Linked DNA regions of Gemmatirosa kalamazoonensis. The protein of the gene in region 1 interacts with the protein of each later gene in a pairwise test. Links are inferred from orthologs where the notes say so. Each region holds a gene or a part of one and is shown on either strand. Other genes may lie near its edges. The genes, in order: topA and J421_RS00475.

The links.
Region 2: the proteins of topA (region 1) and J421_RS00475 interact in binary tests that used the Escherichia coli proteins (3 or more experiments, as listed by UniProt). The link is inferred for Gemmatirosa kalamazoonensis from one-to-one orthologs.

What each region holds. Positions count from the first base shown.
Region 1 is NZ_CP007128.1:4,590,362-4,599,019, reverse strand. What follows is about bases 115-3,184. They hold topA (type I DNA topoisomerase), read left to right. Parts: upstream 115-454; coding sequence 455-2,914; downstream 2,915-3,184. Other genes in these bases: J421_RS20030 (YybH family protein), read left to right, coding at 3,042-3,184; J421_RS20040 (DUF494 family protein), read left to right, coding at 115-452. Also shown: J421_RS20045 (shikimate kinase), read left to right, coding at 1-6; more of J421_RS20040, read left to right, coding at 9-114; more of J421_RS20030, read left to right, coding at 3,185-3,566; J421_RS20025 (YybH family protein), read left to right, coding at 3,599-4,120; methylenetetrahydrofolate--tRNA-(uracil(54)-C(5))-methyltransferase (FADH(2)-oxidizing) TrmFO, read left to right, coding at 4,292-5,650; J421_RS20015 (tyrosine recombinase XerC), read left to right, coding at 5,647-6,567; J421_RS20010 (glycoside hydrolase family 10-like protein), read left to right, coding at 6,603-8,195; J421_RS20005 (hypothetical protein), read left to right, coding at 8,198-8,587; ATP-dependent protease subunit HslV, read left to right, coding at 8,628-8,658. UniProt on the Escherichia coli protein: Releases the supercoiling and torsional tension of DNA, which is introduced during the DNA replication and transcription, by transiently cleaving and rejoining one strand of the DNA duplex.
Region 2 is NZ_CP007128.1:69,101-77,622, reverse strand. What follows is about bases 3,410-6,343. They hold J421_RS00475 (YigZ family protein), read right to left. Parts: upstream 5,213-6,343; coding sequence 4,607-5,212; downstream 3,410-4,606. Other genes in these bases: J421_RS00470 (aminotransferase class V-fold PLP-dependent enzyme), read left to right, coding at 5,372-6,343; J421_RS00480 (hypothetical protein), read left to right, coding at 3,918-4,550; J421_RS00485 (hypothetical protein), read left to right, coding at 3,559-3,981; J421_RS00490 (hypothetical protein), read right to left, coding at 3,410-3,410. Outside these bases: J421_RS00505 (VanZ family protein), read right to left, coding at 1-878; J421_RS00500 (hypothetical protein), read left to right, coding at 976-1,230; J421_RS00495 (acyl-CoA dehydrogenase C-terminal domain-containing protein), read left to right, coding at 1,376-3,142; more of J421_RS00490, read right to left, coding at 3,189-3,409; more of J421_RS00470, read left to right, coding at 6,344-6,664; J421_RS00465 (Vgb family protein), read right to left, coding at 6,745-7,755; J421_RS00460 (M2 family metallopeptidase), read right to left, coding at 7,857-8,522.

The DNA.
Region 1 (8,658 bases):
GGATGACCATGAGCGACGCCTCCCTGAACAACTTGCTCTCCGAGATGCGCGAGCGATTCGCGCCAGGCGCCGACCCGCGCGAGGTCGAGGTCTGGCTCGCGTCGCGCGGGTACGACGCGCGTCAGATCGGTGAGATCCTGGAGGTGTTCGCCCCCCATCTCTCCGGCGTCCCGACGGACGGAGGGACCTCGCGTCCCCCGGCGGGACGTCGGCCCGAGGGCCCGCTGTTCCGCGTCCCCGGCAGCCACGAGCGGGGACGCTTCGCCCCCGAGGCGTGGGGTCGGATTCTCGCCCTCTCCGCCACCGGCGCGCTGTCGCCGGCGGACCGCGAGGGGCTCATCGAGCGCGCACTCCAGAGCACCGACGGCCGCGTCGGCCTCGCCGAGCTGCGGGCCCTCCTCGAGAGCGCCGGCATCGACGACGGCGGCTCGACCGCGACGACGATCCACTAGCGATGCCCACGAAGAAGAAGGACACCGAGCCCACGAAGGCGGCGGCCAGGAAGGCGGCGCCCGCGAAGGCGACGCCCGCGAAGGCGACCGCGAAGAAGGCGACGGCGAAGAAGGCCGCCGCCAAGCGGACGCTCAAGTATCAGCCCGCAGACGACGACGAGCCGTCGGAGCCGGGCTCCACGTCGCTCGTCATCGTCGAGTCGCCCGCGAAGGCGAAGACGATCGGCAAGTACCTCGGCCGCGGCTACAAGGTGCGGGCGACGGTCGGCCACGTCCTCGACCTGCCCGAGAAGAAGCTCGGCATCGACATCGAGGGCGGGTTCGAGCCCGAGCTCGTGCCGATCCCCGGCAAGGAGCCGGTCATCGCGGATCTCAAGAAGAACGCGAAGGACGCCCGCGAGGTGTTCATCGCCACCGACCCGGACCGCGAGGGCGAGGCGATCGGGGCGCACGTCGTCAGCGTGATCAAGCGCAAGGGCGGCGCGCCCATCCGGCGCGTGCTGTTCCACGAGATCACGAAGGACGGCGTGCAGCGCGCCATGGCGCACGCCACCGAGATCAACGAGAAGAAGGTCGAGGCGCAGCAGGCGCGCCGCGTTCTCGATCGCCTCGTCGGCTACAAGGCGAGCCCCATCCTCTGGAAGACGGTGAAGAAGGGGCTCTCCGCGGGCCGCGTGCAGACCGTCGCGCTGCGTCTCATCGTCGAGCGCGAGCGCGAGATCCGCGCGTTCGTGCCGGTCGAGTACTGGAGCGTGACCGCGCTGCTCGAGAAGAACGGGCAGACGTTCACCGCCAAGCTGCACCACGTCGACGGCAAGAAGCCCGAGCTGCCTAACGAGGCGGCGGCGGCGAACGTCCTCGCCGACCTCCGGGGGCGGCGCGTCTTCCCGGTCACCGACGTCAAGCGCCGCGAGCGCCGCAAGAACCCGTCGGCGCCGTTCACCACCAGCACGCTGCAGCAGGAGGCCGCGAAGAAGCTCGGCTTCGGCTCCAAGCGCACGATGCGGCTCGCGCAGGATCTCTACGAGGGCATCGAGCTCGGGAAGGACGAGGGCGCGGTCGGTCTCATCACCTACATGCGTACCGACTCCTCGCGCGTCGCCGAGAGCGCGGCGGCCGAGGCGCGCGACTACCTGCACACGCTGTTCGGCCAGGAGTACCTCGCCGCCGGCCCGCAGCTCTACGAGAGCAGCAAGTCGAAGAACACGCAGGACGCGCACGAGGGCGTTAGGCCGACGGATCCGCGGCGCCGCCCGGACCAGGTGCAGCGCTATCTCAAGGAGGACCAGTTCAAGCTCTACCAGCTCATCTGGCAGCGCTTCATGGCCTCGCAGATGGCGCCCGCCGTGTTCGACACGACGACGGTGGACTTCGAGCTCGAGGGCGCGCCCAGCACGTATCTGTTCCGCGCCACCGGCTCCGTCGTGAAGTTCCAGGGCTTCCTCGCGCTCTACCGCGAGGCGCGCGAGGAGGGCGAGGCGAAGGCGCTCGAGGACGAGCAGGAGCTGCCGACGCTCGAGGTGAAGGAGCAGGTGCCGGTGAAGGAGATCACGCCGGCCCAGCACTTCACGCAGCCCCCGCCGCGCTACTCCGAGGCGAGCCTCGTGAAGGAGCTCGAGCGGCTCGGCATCGGCCGGCCGTCCACCTACGCGAGCATCATCTCGGTGCTCGCCGACCGCCGCTACGTGAACCTCGAGCAGCGCCGCTTCTTCCCCACCCCGCTCGGCGAGACGGTCGAGAAGGTCATGGTGAAGAAGTTCCCCGACGTGTTCAACGTCGCGTTCACGGCGAACATGGAGGAGGAGCTCGACCGCGTGGAGGAGGGCGAGGTGTCGTGGCAGCACGTCCTCGACGAGTTCTACACGCCGTTCTCCGCCACGCTGAACGACAACGACCTCGATCAGCTCATCGCCGAGGCGCACGACCTGTCGGCGCTCGCGACGGAGAAGTGCCCGGACTGCGGCGGTCGGCTCGTGCCGAAGGGCGGCTTCTTCGGGCCGTTCGTCGCCTGCGAGAACCATCCGAAGAACTGCAAGTACACGCGGCCGCTGAAGGGCGAGAAGAAGGAGGCGATCGTCACCGATTACCTCTGCCACGAGTGCGGCGCGCCGATGCTGCTCCGCCACGGCCGCTCGGGCGACTTCCTCGGCTGCAGCCGCTTCCCGAAGTGCCGCGGCACGCGCTCCGTGCCGACGGGCGTGAAGTGCCCGAAGGACGGCGGCGACATCTCCGAGCGCCGCTCGAAGGCGCGCGGCAAGCTGTTCTACGGCTGCGAGAACTACCCGAACTGCGACTTCGTGGTGTGGGACAAGCCGGTGCCCGAGGTGTGCCCCGAGTGTGGCTACGTCGGCGCGGAGGCGAAATCCAACAAGACGCGCGGGGCGTACCGTCGGTGCCTGAAGTGCGGCAACGAGTGGGACGTCCAGACGCCGGAGGAGGCCGAAGAGCCGGTCGCCGTCTGACGTCCGCTGCGTGGCTGCGTGGGCTGCGTGGGCCGCGCACGTTGCCCCTCACGCAGCGACGCAGCAACGTAGCCACGCAGCAGCACTCCCCGCCGCACGCACGCCTCTCTCACCCGGAGGTCCCACCATGCGTCGCTGCACCGTTGCCCTCGCACTGCTCGCCGTTGCCGCCTGCTCCCCGAAGGCCGACGAGAAAGTCGACTCCACGACCGCTGCGGCCGCCGTCGCGGCGCCGAACGTGGCCAACACCAAGGCGGACGAGGACTCCATCCGCGCCATCAGCGATCGCATCGGCGCCGCGATGAGCGCCCACGACACCGCCGCCGTGCGCGCGCTCTACGCCGACGACGGTGTCGACTTCACCCCGGGAATGGCGCCGGCGCGAGGGAGCGCCGCGCTCGTCAAGGAGTACGGCGACATGTTCGGCGGGATGAAGGGCCTCAAGGCGACGCTCGCGCCGGCGGACGTGATCGTGTCGCAGTCCGGCGACCTCGCCGTCTCGCGCTCGCGCTACCAGCTGTCGTGGACCGACGCGAAGGGAAAGCCCGCCAGCGACCACGGCAACGTCGTCGTCGCGTGGAAGAAGGTGAACGGCCAGTGGAAGATCGCGACGAGCATCAACGCCTCCGAAGTCCCCATGCCGGGCATGTGACGTCGCACACCTCTCACGCCGGAGTGCCCACCATGCGTCAGTGCATTGCCGCTCTCGCGCTTCTCGTCGCCGCCGGCTGCACCGCGAAGAAGGCCGAGAGCACGGACACCACCACGCCGCCCGCCGCCGTCGCCTCGAACGCCGCCAACACCAGGGCCGACGAGGACTCCATCAAGGCCCTCGGCGAGCGCTGGAAGCAGATGCTCGCCAGCAAGGACACCGCCGGCATCGCCGCGCTGTACACCGACGACGGCGCCGAGTACGCGCCGAACCAGCCGGCCGCGAAGGGGACCGCGGCCGTCACCAAGGCGTGGGCCGGTCTCTACGGACTCGGCAAGGACGTGAAGCTCGACTTCAACGCGTCCGACCTGCTCGTCGCGCAGAGCGGCGACGTCGCCGTCGAGCGCGGCACGTACACCCTCACGTGGACCGACGCGAAGGGCAAGGCGATGAACGACCACGGCAACTACGTCACCGCGTTCAAGAAGGTGAACGGCCAGTGGAAGGTCCTCGCCGACATCAACGCGTCCGAGGTCCCCGTCGCTGGCATGTGATCTCACGCTCCACGCTCCACGCTCCACGCTCCACGCTCCACGCTCCACGCTCCACGCTCCACGCTCCACGCTCCACGCTCCACGCTCCACGCTCCACGCTCACTCCGCATCGCGTAGGAGCGAGCGTGGAGCGTGGAGCGTGGAGGAGCGTGGAGCGTGGTAGATTCCGACATGGGAGTGATTCACGTCGTCGGAGGAGGCCTCGCCGGTTGCGAGGCGAGCTGGCAGTTGGCGGAGCGGGGGCATCGCGTCGTGCTGCACGAGATGCGTCCGCTCCGCACCACCCCCGCGCACAAGAGCGATCGGCTCGCGGAGCTGGTCTGCTCCAACACGTTCAAGAGCACCGAGACGACGAACGCGCACGGCCTGCTGAAGGCCGAGATGCGCGCGCTCGGATCCATGATCCTCGCCGCCGCCGACGAGGCCCGCGTCCCGGGCGGCAGCGCGCTCACCGTCGACCGTGAGCTGTTCGCCCGCGCCGTGCACGAGCGCGTGCACGCGCATCCCAACATCCGCGTGGATGTCGGCGAGGTCACGGACCTCCCCGAGCCGGGGATCGTCGCCACCGGGCCGCTCACGTCGGAGTCGCTCACGCGCGCCATCGCCGAACGGTTAGGCACCGGCGCGCTCGCGTTCTACGACGCCATCGCGCCCATCGTCGCCGGCGACTCCATCGACACGTCCATCGCGTTCCGCGCCGCGCGGTGGGGGAAGGAGACCATGGCGGGCGCCGGCGGCGAGGGCGCGTATTTCAACTGCCCGTTCACGCGCGAGCGGTACGAGGCGTTCCTCGACGCGCTCGTCGCCGCCGACCAGTACGCGGGTCAGGCGTTCGACCCCATCCCGTACTTCGAGGGATGCATGCCGGTCGAGGAGATGGCGAAGCGCGGACGCGATACGCTGCGCTTCGGACCGATGAAGCCGATCGGCCTCCGCGACCCGCGCACCGGCGTGAGGCCGTGGGCGGTCGCCCAGCTGCGCATGGAGGACCGCGACGGCCGCATGTGGAACCTCGTCGGGTTCCAGACGCGCATGCGCACCGGCGAGCAGCAGCGCGTGCTGCGCATGATCCCGGGTCTCGAGCAGGCCGAGTTCCTGCGCTGGGGCTCGATCCATCGCAACTCCTACGTGAACGCGCCCGCCGCGCTCGCGCCGCACCTCGCGCTGCGCGACGCGCCCACCACGCTGCTCGCCGGCCAGCTCACCGGCGTCGAGGGCTACACCGAGAGCACCGCGACCGGTCTGCTCGCCGGCATCAACCTCGATCGCATGCTGCGCGGCGACGAGCCGGTGCTGCCGCCCACGACCACGATGCTCGGCGCGCTGTACCGCTATCTGCGCGACGCCGACCCGGCGCACTTCCAGCCGATGAACGCGAACTTCGGCCTCGTCGACGACCTCGTCGAGCCGGTGCGCGACAAGCAGACCAAGCGCCTGCGGCTCGCCGAGCGCGCGCTCGCGGACCTCGTGGGGTGGCGCGACGAATGGGCGGTGTCGATCGACGCGAGACACCTGCTTTCTCGGACATGAGCGACCAGGTCACCGACTTCCTCGAGCACCTCGCGAAGGAGCGCGACGTCTCGCCGAACACCATCAAGGCGTACGCGCGCGACCTCGGCGAGCTGACGACGTTCCTCGCCGGTTTCTACGGCGCGCGGCCGTGGAGCTGGAGCACGGTGGACCGTCTCGCCATCCGCGGCTTCCTCGGCCACCTCGCGCGTCGCGGGCTCTCCAAAAGGTCGAGCGCGCGCATGCTCTCCGCCGTGCGCTCGTTCTTCCGCTTCCTCCATCGCGAGGAGGTCGTCGACGCGAACCCCGCGCGCGCGGTCGGTACGCCGAAGCTCGACAAGTATCTGCCGAAGTACCTCGACCGCGCGCAGGTCGACCGGCTGTTCGCCGCCGTCGAGGGCCGCGCACGGACCGAGGGGCGCTTCGTCGACGTGCGCAACCTCGCGCTGCTCGAGCTGCTGTACTCCGCGGGGCTGCGCGTCTCCGAGATCCAGGGCGTCAACCGCACCGACCTCGATCTCGTCGGGCAGCAGCTGAAGGTGCGCGGCAAGGGGCGCAAGGAGCGCATCGTGCCGATCGGCGACCACGCCGTGCTCGCGCTCCGCAACTACGAGTCGCGCCGCGACGACCTCGCCCGTCGGCTCGGCGGCAAGATCGATCGCGCGGCGTTCTTCCTCACCGAGCGCGGCAAGCGTGTGAGCGTGCGCGCGATCCAGTCGGCTGTCGTCGCGCTGCTGCGGCTCGTCGACGAGGAGAGCGGCCTCTCCACGCACTCCATGCGCCACACGTTCGCCACGCACATGCTCGACGCGGGCGCCGACCTCCGCGCCGTGCAGGAGCTGCTCGGCCACGCCTCCGTGTCCACCACGCAGATCTACACCCACACGAGCGTCGAGCGGCTCAAGCAGGTGTACCGCAAGGCGCACCCACGGGCGTGAGTCCTGAGGCGGGCAGCGCCGACGGACCTGCTCCTGTGCGACGGGCGCGCCTCGCCCTCGCTGCGCTCGCGTTAGGCACCGCGTGCGCCGGCGATCCGACGGCGCCCGACGCGCCGACGCCTACGCCGACGCCCGTCACGCCGCCGCCGCCCCCGTCGGACACGGCGCCCACGCCGCGGCGCGAGTTCCGCGGCGCGTGGGTCGCCACCGTGTCGAACGTCGACTGGCCGTCGCGCGCCGGGCTCCCCGCCGCGCAGCAGCAGACGGAGCTGCGCAACATCGTCCGCAACTACGTGCAGACGAACCTGAACGCGATGATCCTCCAGGTTCGTCCGGCCGCGGACGCGCTGTACGCGTCGCCGTACGAGCCGTGGTCGCGCTACCTCACCGGCACGCAGGGCGTGGATCCGGGCTACGACCCGCTCGCGTTCGCGGTGAAGGAGGCGCACGCCGCGGGGCTCGAGCTGCACGCGTGGTTCAACCCGTTCCGCGCGGGGCTCGCCGCCGACACGGCGCGCTTCGCCGCGACGCACGTGTGGCGCGCGCGGCGCGACCTCGCGCGCGTGTACGGCACACAGCTCTGGATGGATCCGGGCGACCCCGAGGTCGTCGAGCGCACGGTGCAGGTCATTCTCGACGTCGTGCGCCGCTACGACGTCGACGCCGTACACATCGACGACTACTTCTACCCGTACCAGGAGCGCGACCCGAAGACGAACGCGATCCTCGACTTTCCCGACAGCGCGACGTACGCGCGGTTCAATCCGCGCAACCTCGCGCGCGCCGACTGGCGACGCGACAACATCAACCGCTTCGTCGAGCGGCTGTACCGGCAGGTGCACGCGGTGAAGCCGTGGGTGCGCGTCGGCATCTCGCCGTTCGGCATCTGGCGCCCCGGCAACCCGCCCGGCATCACGGGGCTCGACGCGTACGCCGACATCTACGCCGACTCCCGGCTGTGGCTGACGAGCGGCTGGGCCGACTACCTCGCGCCGCAGCTCTACTGGGCCATCGGCGCCCCGCAGCAGAGCTACACCGCGCTCAACACCTGGTGGGCGCTCCAGAACGTCGTCCACATGCACCTGTGGCCCGGCGTCGCGAGCTATCGCGTGCGCGATGGGACGACGAGCGCGTTCCTGCCTAACGAGATCTCGGACCAGGTGGCCGTCACGCGCACCATCCCCGGCGCGCCGGGCAACATCTTCTACAACACGACGTCGCTGTTCTCGTCCGTGACCGGCGTCGCGCGCCAGCTCGTCTCCACCGTGTACCAGGTGCCGACGCTGCCGCCGGCCACGCCGTGGCTCGACCCGACGCCCCCCGGCGCGCCGACGGTCACCGCGACGGAGGGCACGCCCACCGCGGCCGGGCGCGTGTGGACGGTGCACATCACGCCGCCGGCCGGAGAGGCGGTGCGGTGGTGGGTGATCCAGCCGCGCGTCGCGGGGCAGTGGACCGGGCCCGTCGTCGCGTTCGGGGACCAGCTCGCCGTCGACCTCACGCTGCCGTCGTCCACCGGCGGCGGGCGGCTCGAGATGGTCGGCGTGTCGGGCGCTGACGCGGTGTGGAACGTGGGACTCACGGCATACTGGCGTCCGCCGGCGGTCGCGATCTTGCACCCCCGCTAGGCGTGCGACTGGAGCTCCTTCCCCTCATCTTCGGCGTCGTCGTGGCGCTCGGCGGCCTCGCCCTCGTCTTCGACTCGCGCGTCCCCGACTCGGAGCTGCGGGTGGCCGAGCGCCGACGCCGTGCGCGCACGGAGCGCGACCGCGCCGGCGAGGGGCTCATCGGGGTCGGCATCGCGGCCCTCGGCGCCGCCCTCATCGGGCGTGACGCGTGGGCGTACGGCAACATCGCCGTGCTGGCGGGGGTCGTGTGCCTCGCCGTGGGGAGCTGGCGCAACCGGCAGTACCTGCGCGAGCTCCTGTTCTTTCGTGGCGCCGCCCGCCGCGGCCGCAGCGCCGACCGGCCCACGGACGCGCCCCCGCCGCCACCGCCGCCCTCGGCGCCGCTGCGCTGAGTCGGTCGGAGGGCGGGTGAGCGCGGTTAGATTGGCCCGCATGTCCGCTCCCACCGCCTGCATCCTCCCGC
Region 2 (8,522 bases), 4.5 Mb from region 1 along the record:
GCGACGAGCCACGGCACCGCGCGGCCGAGCGCAGCGAGCTCGAAGCGCCGGTTGATCGGGATGGCGCCGTCGGGGGCTCGGCCGTGGGCCCACGCGACCACGGCCGCCGTGACGGTGCCCGCCACGAACGTGCGCGGCGCAGTGGCGAGCGCGGGGAGCGCCCCGACGGCGAACCAGCCGGCCGCGGCGAGCGCCGTCTGCGCCGCCGTCATCGTCCGCGCCGGCCCGAAGTGGCGGCGCTGGACGTGGCCGAGGAGCGTGCCCCCGAACAGCGCGAGCGCGACCAGCCCCCAGCCGCGCGGCAGTGGCACGACCGCCCCGCGGACGACCGCGCCCGCCGCGACCGTCATCGCGGCGAGGGAGCAGAGCGGCACGAGCACGTAGACGAGCCCCATCAGCGGGAGCTCGAGCGCGAGCCGGCCGACGAGCGCCGAGTCGGCGCGCAGCCGCCGCGCCGCGCGCGTGAACGCCCACGCCCCGAGCGCCGCGCCGAGCCCGTTCGTGGCGATGTCGATCGGCGACGGGTAGCGCGCCGGCTCGAACACCTGGGTGATCTCGACCGCCGCGCTCGCGGCGAGGCCGAGCAGGGTGGCCGCGCGGATCGTGCGCCAGCGGGCGACGCCGGTCGCCCGGTCGGTGGCCGAGCGGGAGAGTGCGTACAGGAAGCCGGGCGGCACGAACAGCACCACGTTCGCGAACGGATCGAGCCAGTTGTACCGGTCGAACAGCACGATCCGGATCTGCGCCGGCGCGCGGAACACGAACGGCTCCAGCGTGATGATGGCGATCACGCCGAGCACGTAGGCGAGCACCGCGCGCCCGAGCTTGCGTCCGGTGAAGGCGTGCGGCGGCAGGAGGGCGTCGTGGGTGGGCGTCACCCTGCCGAGTGTCGGCCCGTCGCGCGTGCGGCTGGAGTCGCGGCGTAACCTGGCGCCAGGTGGTTCCGTAGGGAGTGCTGCGCGCGGCGGGTGCCGCGTGCACGACAGCTCGACGCACACTCGCCGCGCGGAGGCTCAAGTGGCCGGAAAGGGATCGACCGCCAACGTCATCGCCGCGATCTGCTCCCTGATCGCGCCGGGGCTCGGCCAGCTCACGCAGGGTCGCCTGGGGAAGGCGCTCTGGCACTTCGTCCTGGCCATCGCCTTCTGGGCGCTTTCGTTCGGCACGCTCGGCTGGGTGATGCACCTCTGGTCGGCCTTCGAGGCAGCGACCTGGGATCCGTACAAGTAAGAGAGCAGAGGGCACGAGGGCAGGAGGGGGACCGGGCGACGCGAGCCGGTCCCCCTCTTGCTCTCTTGCCCTCCCGGACCCCCGCAGACAGCTTTCAGCCGAACAGTGTTCGGCTCTCACTGACCGCGCTCAACGGATTCCCTCCATGCCCAGCTACAAGGCTCCGCTCGACGACATTCGCTTCATCCTCACCGAGGTGCTGGACGTCGAACAGCTTTCGCGGCTCCCCGGCTACGAGGAAGCGACACCGGACGTGCTGCTCGCCGTGCTCGAGGAGGGGGGGAAGCTGTGCGAGGAGGTGCTCGCGCCGCTCAACCAGTCGGGCGACGCGGAGGGGTGCCACTACGAGAACGGCGTCGTCCGCACGCCGGCCGGCTTCAAGGAGGCGTACGCGCAGTTCGTGAGCGGCGGCTGGCCCGCCATGACCGCGCCGGCCGAGTGGGGCGGGCAGGGGCTGCCGCACCTCGCGCGCTTCGTGTTCGACGAGCTGCTCTGCTCGGCCAACCTCTCGTTCAGCATGTACCCGGAGCTCGGCCACGGCGCGACGATCGCGCTCGAGCGCTGGGGCGACGAGGAGCTGAAGCGGCGCTTCCTGCCGAAGATCGTCGACGGCACGTGGTGCGGCACGATGTGCCTCACCGAGCCGCACGCGGGCACGGATCTCGGCATCATCCGCACGAAGGCGGTGCCCGCCGGCGACGGCGCGTATCACGTCACGGGAACGAAGATCTTCATCTCCGCGGGCGAGCACGACCTCGCCGAGAACATCGTCCACCTCGTGCTCGCGAAGCTGCCCGACGCGCCGCCGGGGACGAAGGGGATCTCGCTGTTCCTCGTGCCGAAGTTCCTGCCGACGGAGGAGGGAGGCATCGGCACGCCCAACGGCGTACGGTGCGGCTCCATCGAGCACAAGATGGGGATCAAGGCGAACGCCACCTGCGTGATGAACTTCGACAACGCGACCGGGTGGCTCGTCGGCGAGCCGCACAAGGGCATGCGCGCCATGTTCACGATGATGAACGGCGCGCGACTCGGCGTGGGGATGCAGGGGCTGGGGCTCGCGGAGGTCGCGTACCAGAACGCGCTCGCCTACGCGAAGGAGCGGCTGCAGGGCCGCGCGCTCACCGGCACGAAGAACCCGCAGGGCGAGGCCGATCCGATCGTCGTGCACCCCGACGTGCGCCGCATGCTGCTCACGGCGAAGGCGTACATCGAGGGGGAGCGCGCGCTCGCGTACTGGGTGGGGCAGCTCATCGACGTCGAGGACAAGCACCCCGACGAGACCGTTAGGCAGGAAGCGTCGGACCTCGTCGCGCTCATGACGCCGATCATCAAGGCGTTCCTCACCGACACCGGCTTCGAGGTGACGAACCTCGCGCTGCAGTGCCTCGGCGGACACGGGTACATCCGCGAGTTCGGCATCGAGCAGTTCGTGCGCGACGCGCGCATCGCGCAGATCTACGAGGGCACGAACGGCATCCAGGCGATGGACCTCATCGGCCGCAAGGTGCCGGAGGGTGGCGGCCGGCTGCTGCGCCGGTTCCTGCCGATGGTGCAGCGCACGGCGAAGGAAGCGGCGGCCGAGCCGCGCCTCGCGGAGTTCGCCCAGCCGCTGCTCGACGCGCTGCGCAAGCTGCAGGAGTCGACGATGACGGTGATGAACAAGGCGATGCAGAACCCCGACGAAGCGGGCGCCGCGGCGGTGGATTACCTGCGGCTGTTCGGTCTCGTCGCCACGGGGTGGATGTGGCTGCGCATGGCGCAGGTCGCCGTGGCGAAGGAGGGCGACGCGTTCTACGACGCGAAGGTGAAGACGGCGCGGTTCTACTTCACGAAGCTGCTGCCGCAGACGTCGGCGCTCGCGGCGACGATCGCGGCGGGGGCGGCGCCGGTGATGGACGCGATGATCTAGGACGGCAGGACGGCAGGGGCAGGAGGGCAGGAGGGCAGGAGAGGCGTCAGCTCCTGCCCTCCTGCCCTCCCGCTCTCCTGCCCTTTCCGACGCGCGCGAGCGCGGTGGCCACTGCGAGCCCGGCGAGGCCCATGACGGCGTACAGGAGCGCGAACGGGTACGACTTCACGCGCAGCGCGATGCCGGCCACGAAGAGCTGATAGAGCCCGAAGCCGCCCGTGACGAGGACGAGCACCGGGACGAGGACGCGGAGCAGGCGGGGGGACACGACGGAGGCAGTGGACTCGGGATGGCGCGAACGCGGGGCGTGGTGGCAACATAGCGGTGAGTGGACGCGCGCGGCGTGCTCCGTGCGTCACTCCACGGCACAGCCGCCGGTCGCCGCATCCGCGTCCCCCGTTCCCGAGGTCAGACTCGTGTACGCCACCTGCCTGTTCTGCGACACGCCGTTCGGCGGCAACGACGTCCTCGAGTCCATGCCGGTGGGGCGGCGCGTCGCGTTCGACGCGGACAAGGGCCGGCTGTGGGTCGTCTGCCGGAGCTGCGAGCGGTGGAACCTGACGCCGCTCGACGAGCGGTGGGAGGCGATCGAGGACGCGGAGCGGATGTTCCGCTCGACGCGGGTGCGCGTGTCGACGGACAACATCGGGCTCGCGAAGCTCTCCGAAGGGCTCGAGCTGGTGCGCATCGGCGCGCCGCTGCGGCCGGAGTTCGCGGCGTGGCGCTACGGCGACCAGTTCGGCCGCCGTCGCCGTCGCGCGATCGCCGCGGGGGCGTGGGCGCGGTCGCGGTGGTGGCCGCGGCGCCGGTGGCGGTGCCGGCGATGGCGACGGCGCTGATGTCGGGCGGGATCTACTTCTCCGGCTGGGTCGCGGGCGGCGTGCAGGTGCCCTACCAGATGGCGAAGGACTGGCTGCTGTCCGAGCGCGTGGTGGCGCACGTGCCCGACGGCACGGGCCACATGCTGAACGTGCGCGTGCGGCACCTGCGCGAGTCGGCGCTGCTCTACGACGGCGGCGCGCCGGCGATCCACCTGCAGCAGGACGACGGCGTGCGCGTGCTCACCGGCGCCGCCGCGCAGCGCGGGCTCGGCGTGCTGCTCGCGCGCTCGAACGCGTGGGGCGCGAGCGCGTCGCAGGTGCGCGCGGCGGTGCAGCGCATCGGCGAGCGCGGCGACGTCACGGGCTGGTTGCGCGCCGCGTCTCGGCTGTCCGCGCGACCGGGCGGCCGCGTGATGGCGAAGATGCGCAAGGTCGGCGCGTTAGGCCTCACGCCGGTGGAGCGCCTCGCGGTGGAGATGGCCCTGCACGAGGACGCCGAGCGGAAGATCCTCGAGGGGGAGCTGGCGCACCTCGCCGAGGCGTGGAAGGCGGCGGAGGAGATCGCGGCGATCGCGGACGTGCTGTGACGCGGCGTCGCTGCGTGGCTGCGTGACATCGACGCGCTCGCGCCGCCACGCCGCCGTCACGGACGCTCGACGATCGCGGCGCCGCGCGTGGCGTCGCGCAGCGCGGCCACGAACGGCTCGACGTCGGGGGCGGGAAGCCTAACGGTGTAGGTCACATCGGCGCCGTACTCCTCGTGCAGGATCTCTCCACGGTGCGCCGCGACGAGCTGGCGCACCGGCGTCACGTCGGCGTACGACACGAGCGCCTGCACGGCGACCCACTCCACGCGCTCGCCGCGTGGCAGCGTCTCGAGCGCGCGCTGCAGGCAGCCGCCGTACGCGCGCACGAGCCCGCCCGTGCCGAGCTTGATGCCGCCGTAGTAGCGCGTGACGACCGCGGCGACGTCGCCCACGCCGCCGTGGAGCAGCGCGGTGAGCATCGGCCGTCCGGCGGTGCCGTGCGGCTCGCCGTCGTCGCTGAGACCGATGCGCGCCGTGCTCCCCGGCGGGCCGACGACGTACGCCCAGCAGTTGTGCGTCGCGTCGGGGAACTCGTCGCGGATCGATTGGATGAACGCCTGCGCCTCGTCGATGGTGGCCGCCGGTGCCACGGTCGTGATGAAGCGGCTGCGCTCGATCTCGTCCTTCTCGCGATGGACGCCGGCAGGGATGGGGTACCGCATCAGCGCGTCATTTCCACGGCGTTACCATCATATGCATGGGCGCTCGCCACTCGGCACGCGGGCCCGTGGACATGATGGTAACGCAATGGCGAGGACGTGTCCTGGCTTGTGCCGAGCCGCCGTCGCCGTAGAATCTCCGCGTTCACACCGGAGCGTTCAATGCCGAGCCGCCGCACGTTCGTGTCGAGCATGGTCGCCGCCGCGCTGCCGACGTTCTCGCCCCACGCGGGGCGCGCGATCCGGCGGGCGAGCGAGATCGCGGGACCGCGCGCCGCGGACGCGCTCGCGGCGGACGAGGACTACTGGGCGGAGATCACGCGCGCGTTCGATCTCGACCGCACGCTCGTGAACCTGAACAACGGCGGCGTGAGCCCGACGCCGACGCACGTGCTCGAGGCGATGATCCGCGACCTCCGGTTCTCGAACGAGATCCCGGTGGACCACATGTGGCGCGTGCTCGAGCCGCGGATCGAGAGCGTGCGCCGCGAGCTGGCGCGGGAGTTCGGGTGCGACCCCGAGGAGATGGCGATCGTCCGCAACGCGAGCGAGGCGAACGAGACGATGATCCTCGGCCTCGACCTGCAGCGGGGCGACGAGGTGATCGTCGCGACGCAGAACTACCCGCGCATGCTCACGACGTGGGACCAGCGCGCGCGGCGCGACGGCATCGTCGTGAAGTCGATCACGTTCACCGTGCCGCCGCCGAGCGACGACCATGTCGTGGAGCGGTTCCGCGCCGCGATCACGCCGCGTACGCGGGCGATCGAGGTCACGCACATCACGAACCTCACGGGGCAGATCCTGCCCGTGCGCCGCATCGTGGAGCTGGCGCGCCCGTTGGGCATCGAGGTGCTCGTCGACGGCGCGCACGCGTTCGCGCACTTCCCGTTCACGCGCGACGCGCTGGGGGCCGACTACTACGGCACGAGCCTGCACAAGTGGCTGCTCGCGCCGGTCGGGACGGGGTTCCTCTACGTGCGGCGCGACAAGATCGCGACGCTCTGGCCGCTCATGGCCGCGCCGGCGACGATGACGGCTGACGTGCGCAAGTACGAGGAGATCGGCACGCATCCAGCGGCGAACCACAACGCGATCGCCGCCGCGCTCGCCTTCCACCGCGCGATCGGCGCGGAGCGGAAGGCGGCGCGGCTGCGCTGGCTGCGCGACCGGTGGGCGAAGCGGCTGCTCGCCGAGAGCGACCGCGTGAAGGTGCTGACCGATCTGCGCGACCCGACGAAGGCGGGCGCGATCGGCTACTTCCTCGTCGACGGGATGGACCCGGGGAAGCTGGGCGCGTGGCTGTACGACAAGCATCGCATCGTCACGACGCCGATCATCCGCGACGACATCCCGTCCGGTATCCGCATCACGCCGAACGTGTACACGACGCCGGACGACGTCGACCTGTTCGCCGAGAAGGTGCTGGAGGCGATCCGGAGGGGAATCGCGTGAGTGGCTGCGTGGCTGCGTGGCTGCGTGGCTGCGTCACGACCCACGCGCAGCCACGCAGCCACGCAGCCACGCAGCGGCCGTCACGAGATCGGTTTGTTCCTGGACCCGACCGCCGCCCTGCCGATGGTGCCGAGGTCGGTGCCGAACCAGATGACGCCCGTGGCCTTGTCGAACGTCATGTGCCTAACGGTGTTGGGCTGGTCGCCGCCGCCGATGTTGGTCATGCCGAAGAACTTCTCGGCCTTCGGGTCGAAGCCGACGAGGCGGTTCGGCTTCAGCCCGGTCTCGACGAACCAGAGGCGGTCCTGGTCGTCGACCGTCATGGCGTAGGGGAGCGACGCGGCGCCGCCGGGGTTCTGCCACTCCTTCACGGCGCCCGACCGGGGGTCGAGCCGGCCGATGTAGCCGCGCACGTAGTCGACGTACCACACCATGTCGTCGGTCGTCACGGCGATGCGGCGCGGGCGCGCGCGGTCGCTCGGGAGCGGGAACGTCTTCAGCTGCATCGTCGCCGGGTCGATCGTGCCGATGCGGTTCGTGCCGAACAGATCGAACCACGGCCGGCCCTTCGAGTCCATGGCGATGCCGTACGGGCGCCAGTTCGCCTCCGGCATCTTCACGACGCGCATCTGCCCGGTGGCCGCGTTCAGGCGCGTCACCGCGTTCCCGAACTGCGCGGTGAACCAGAGGTCCCCGTTCGGCGCGACGGCGATCGTGTGCGGGTCGCGCACCGACGAGTCGGGAACGGCGAAGCGCGTGATCTTGCCCGACGCCGCGTCGATGCGGTACACCGAGCCGTTGCGGTTGCCGGTGAACCACGCGTTGCCGCGCGCGTCGAGGTTCACGGTGTGCGGGAACGCATCGGCGTCGATGGCGAAGCGGTGGAACTGGCCGGTGGCGGGGTCGAGTCGCGCGACGAAGTTGCCCGCCTGACCGACGAACCACACGCGCCCCTGCCGGTCGGCGATCGGGTCGCGCGGGCGCGCGTTCTTCCACGGCACCTCCCACTCGTGCACGGGGACCGGCTGCGACACGCCCACCGCCGGCGCCAGCGCGACCAACAATCCGATGACTCGAATGCCCGTGCGCATGCATCCCTCCGTGTGAAGTAGCTGCGTAGCTGCGTAGCTGCGTGGCCGCGTAGCTGCCTAACGACTCTCGCAGCCACGCAGCCACGCAGCAGGTCGTCGACTCATCGAGTCGCGGTGCGCGGCGTCCAGCCGACGGGATGCCCGGCGTTCTGCCGGTCGAGCCACGCCTTCAGCGGCGCGAAGTACTCCAGCATCGCGCCGGCGTCCATGTCGCGCTCGCCCGTCATCTCGTACAGCGTCTCCTGCCACGGCTTGCTCTGGCCCGCCTCCAGCATGCGCGCCAGCTTCGCCCCCGCCTCCTTGCTGCCGTAGAACGAGCACCGATACAGCGGCCCGGTGTGGCCGGCCGCGCGGCACATCGCGCGATAGAACTGGAACTGCAGCACGCGGGCGAGGAAGTAGCGCATGTACGGCGTGTTCGCCGGGACGTGGTACTTCGCGCCGGGGTCGAAGTCCGCCTCGCTGCGCGCCACCGGCGGCACGACGCCCTGGTAGCGCGCGCGCAGGTCCCACCACGCCTTGTTGTACTCCGACGGCTTGATCGCGCCGCTGAACACGCCCCACCGCCACTGGTCGATCATGAGGCCGAACGGGAGGAACGCGACCTTGTCGAGCGCCTGGCGCAGCAGCAGCGCGGTGTCGGCCGCTGCGCTCGGCGGCGTCGCGAGCAGACCGGCCTGCTGCAGGTAGCCCGGCGTGATCGACAGCGCGATCGCGTCGCCGATGGCCTCGTGGAAGCCGTCGTTCGCGCCGTTCTGGAACAGGTA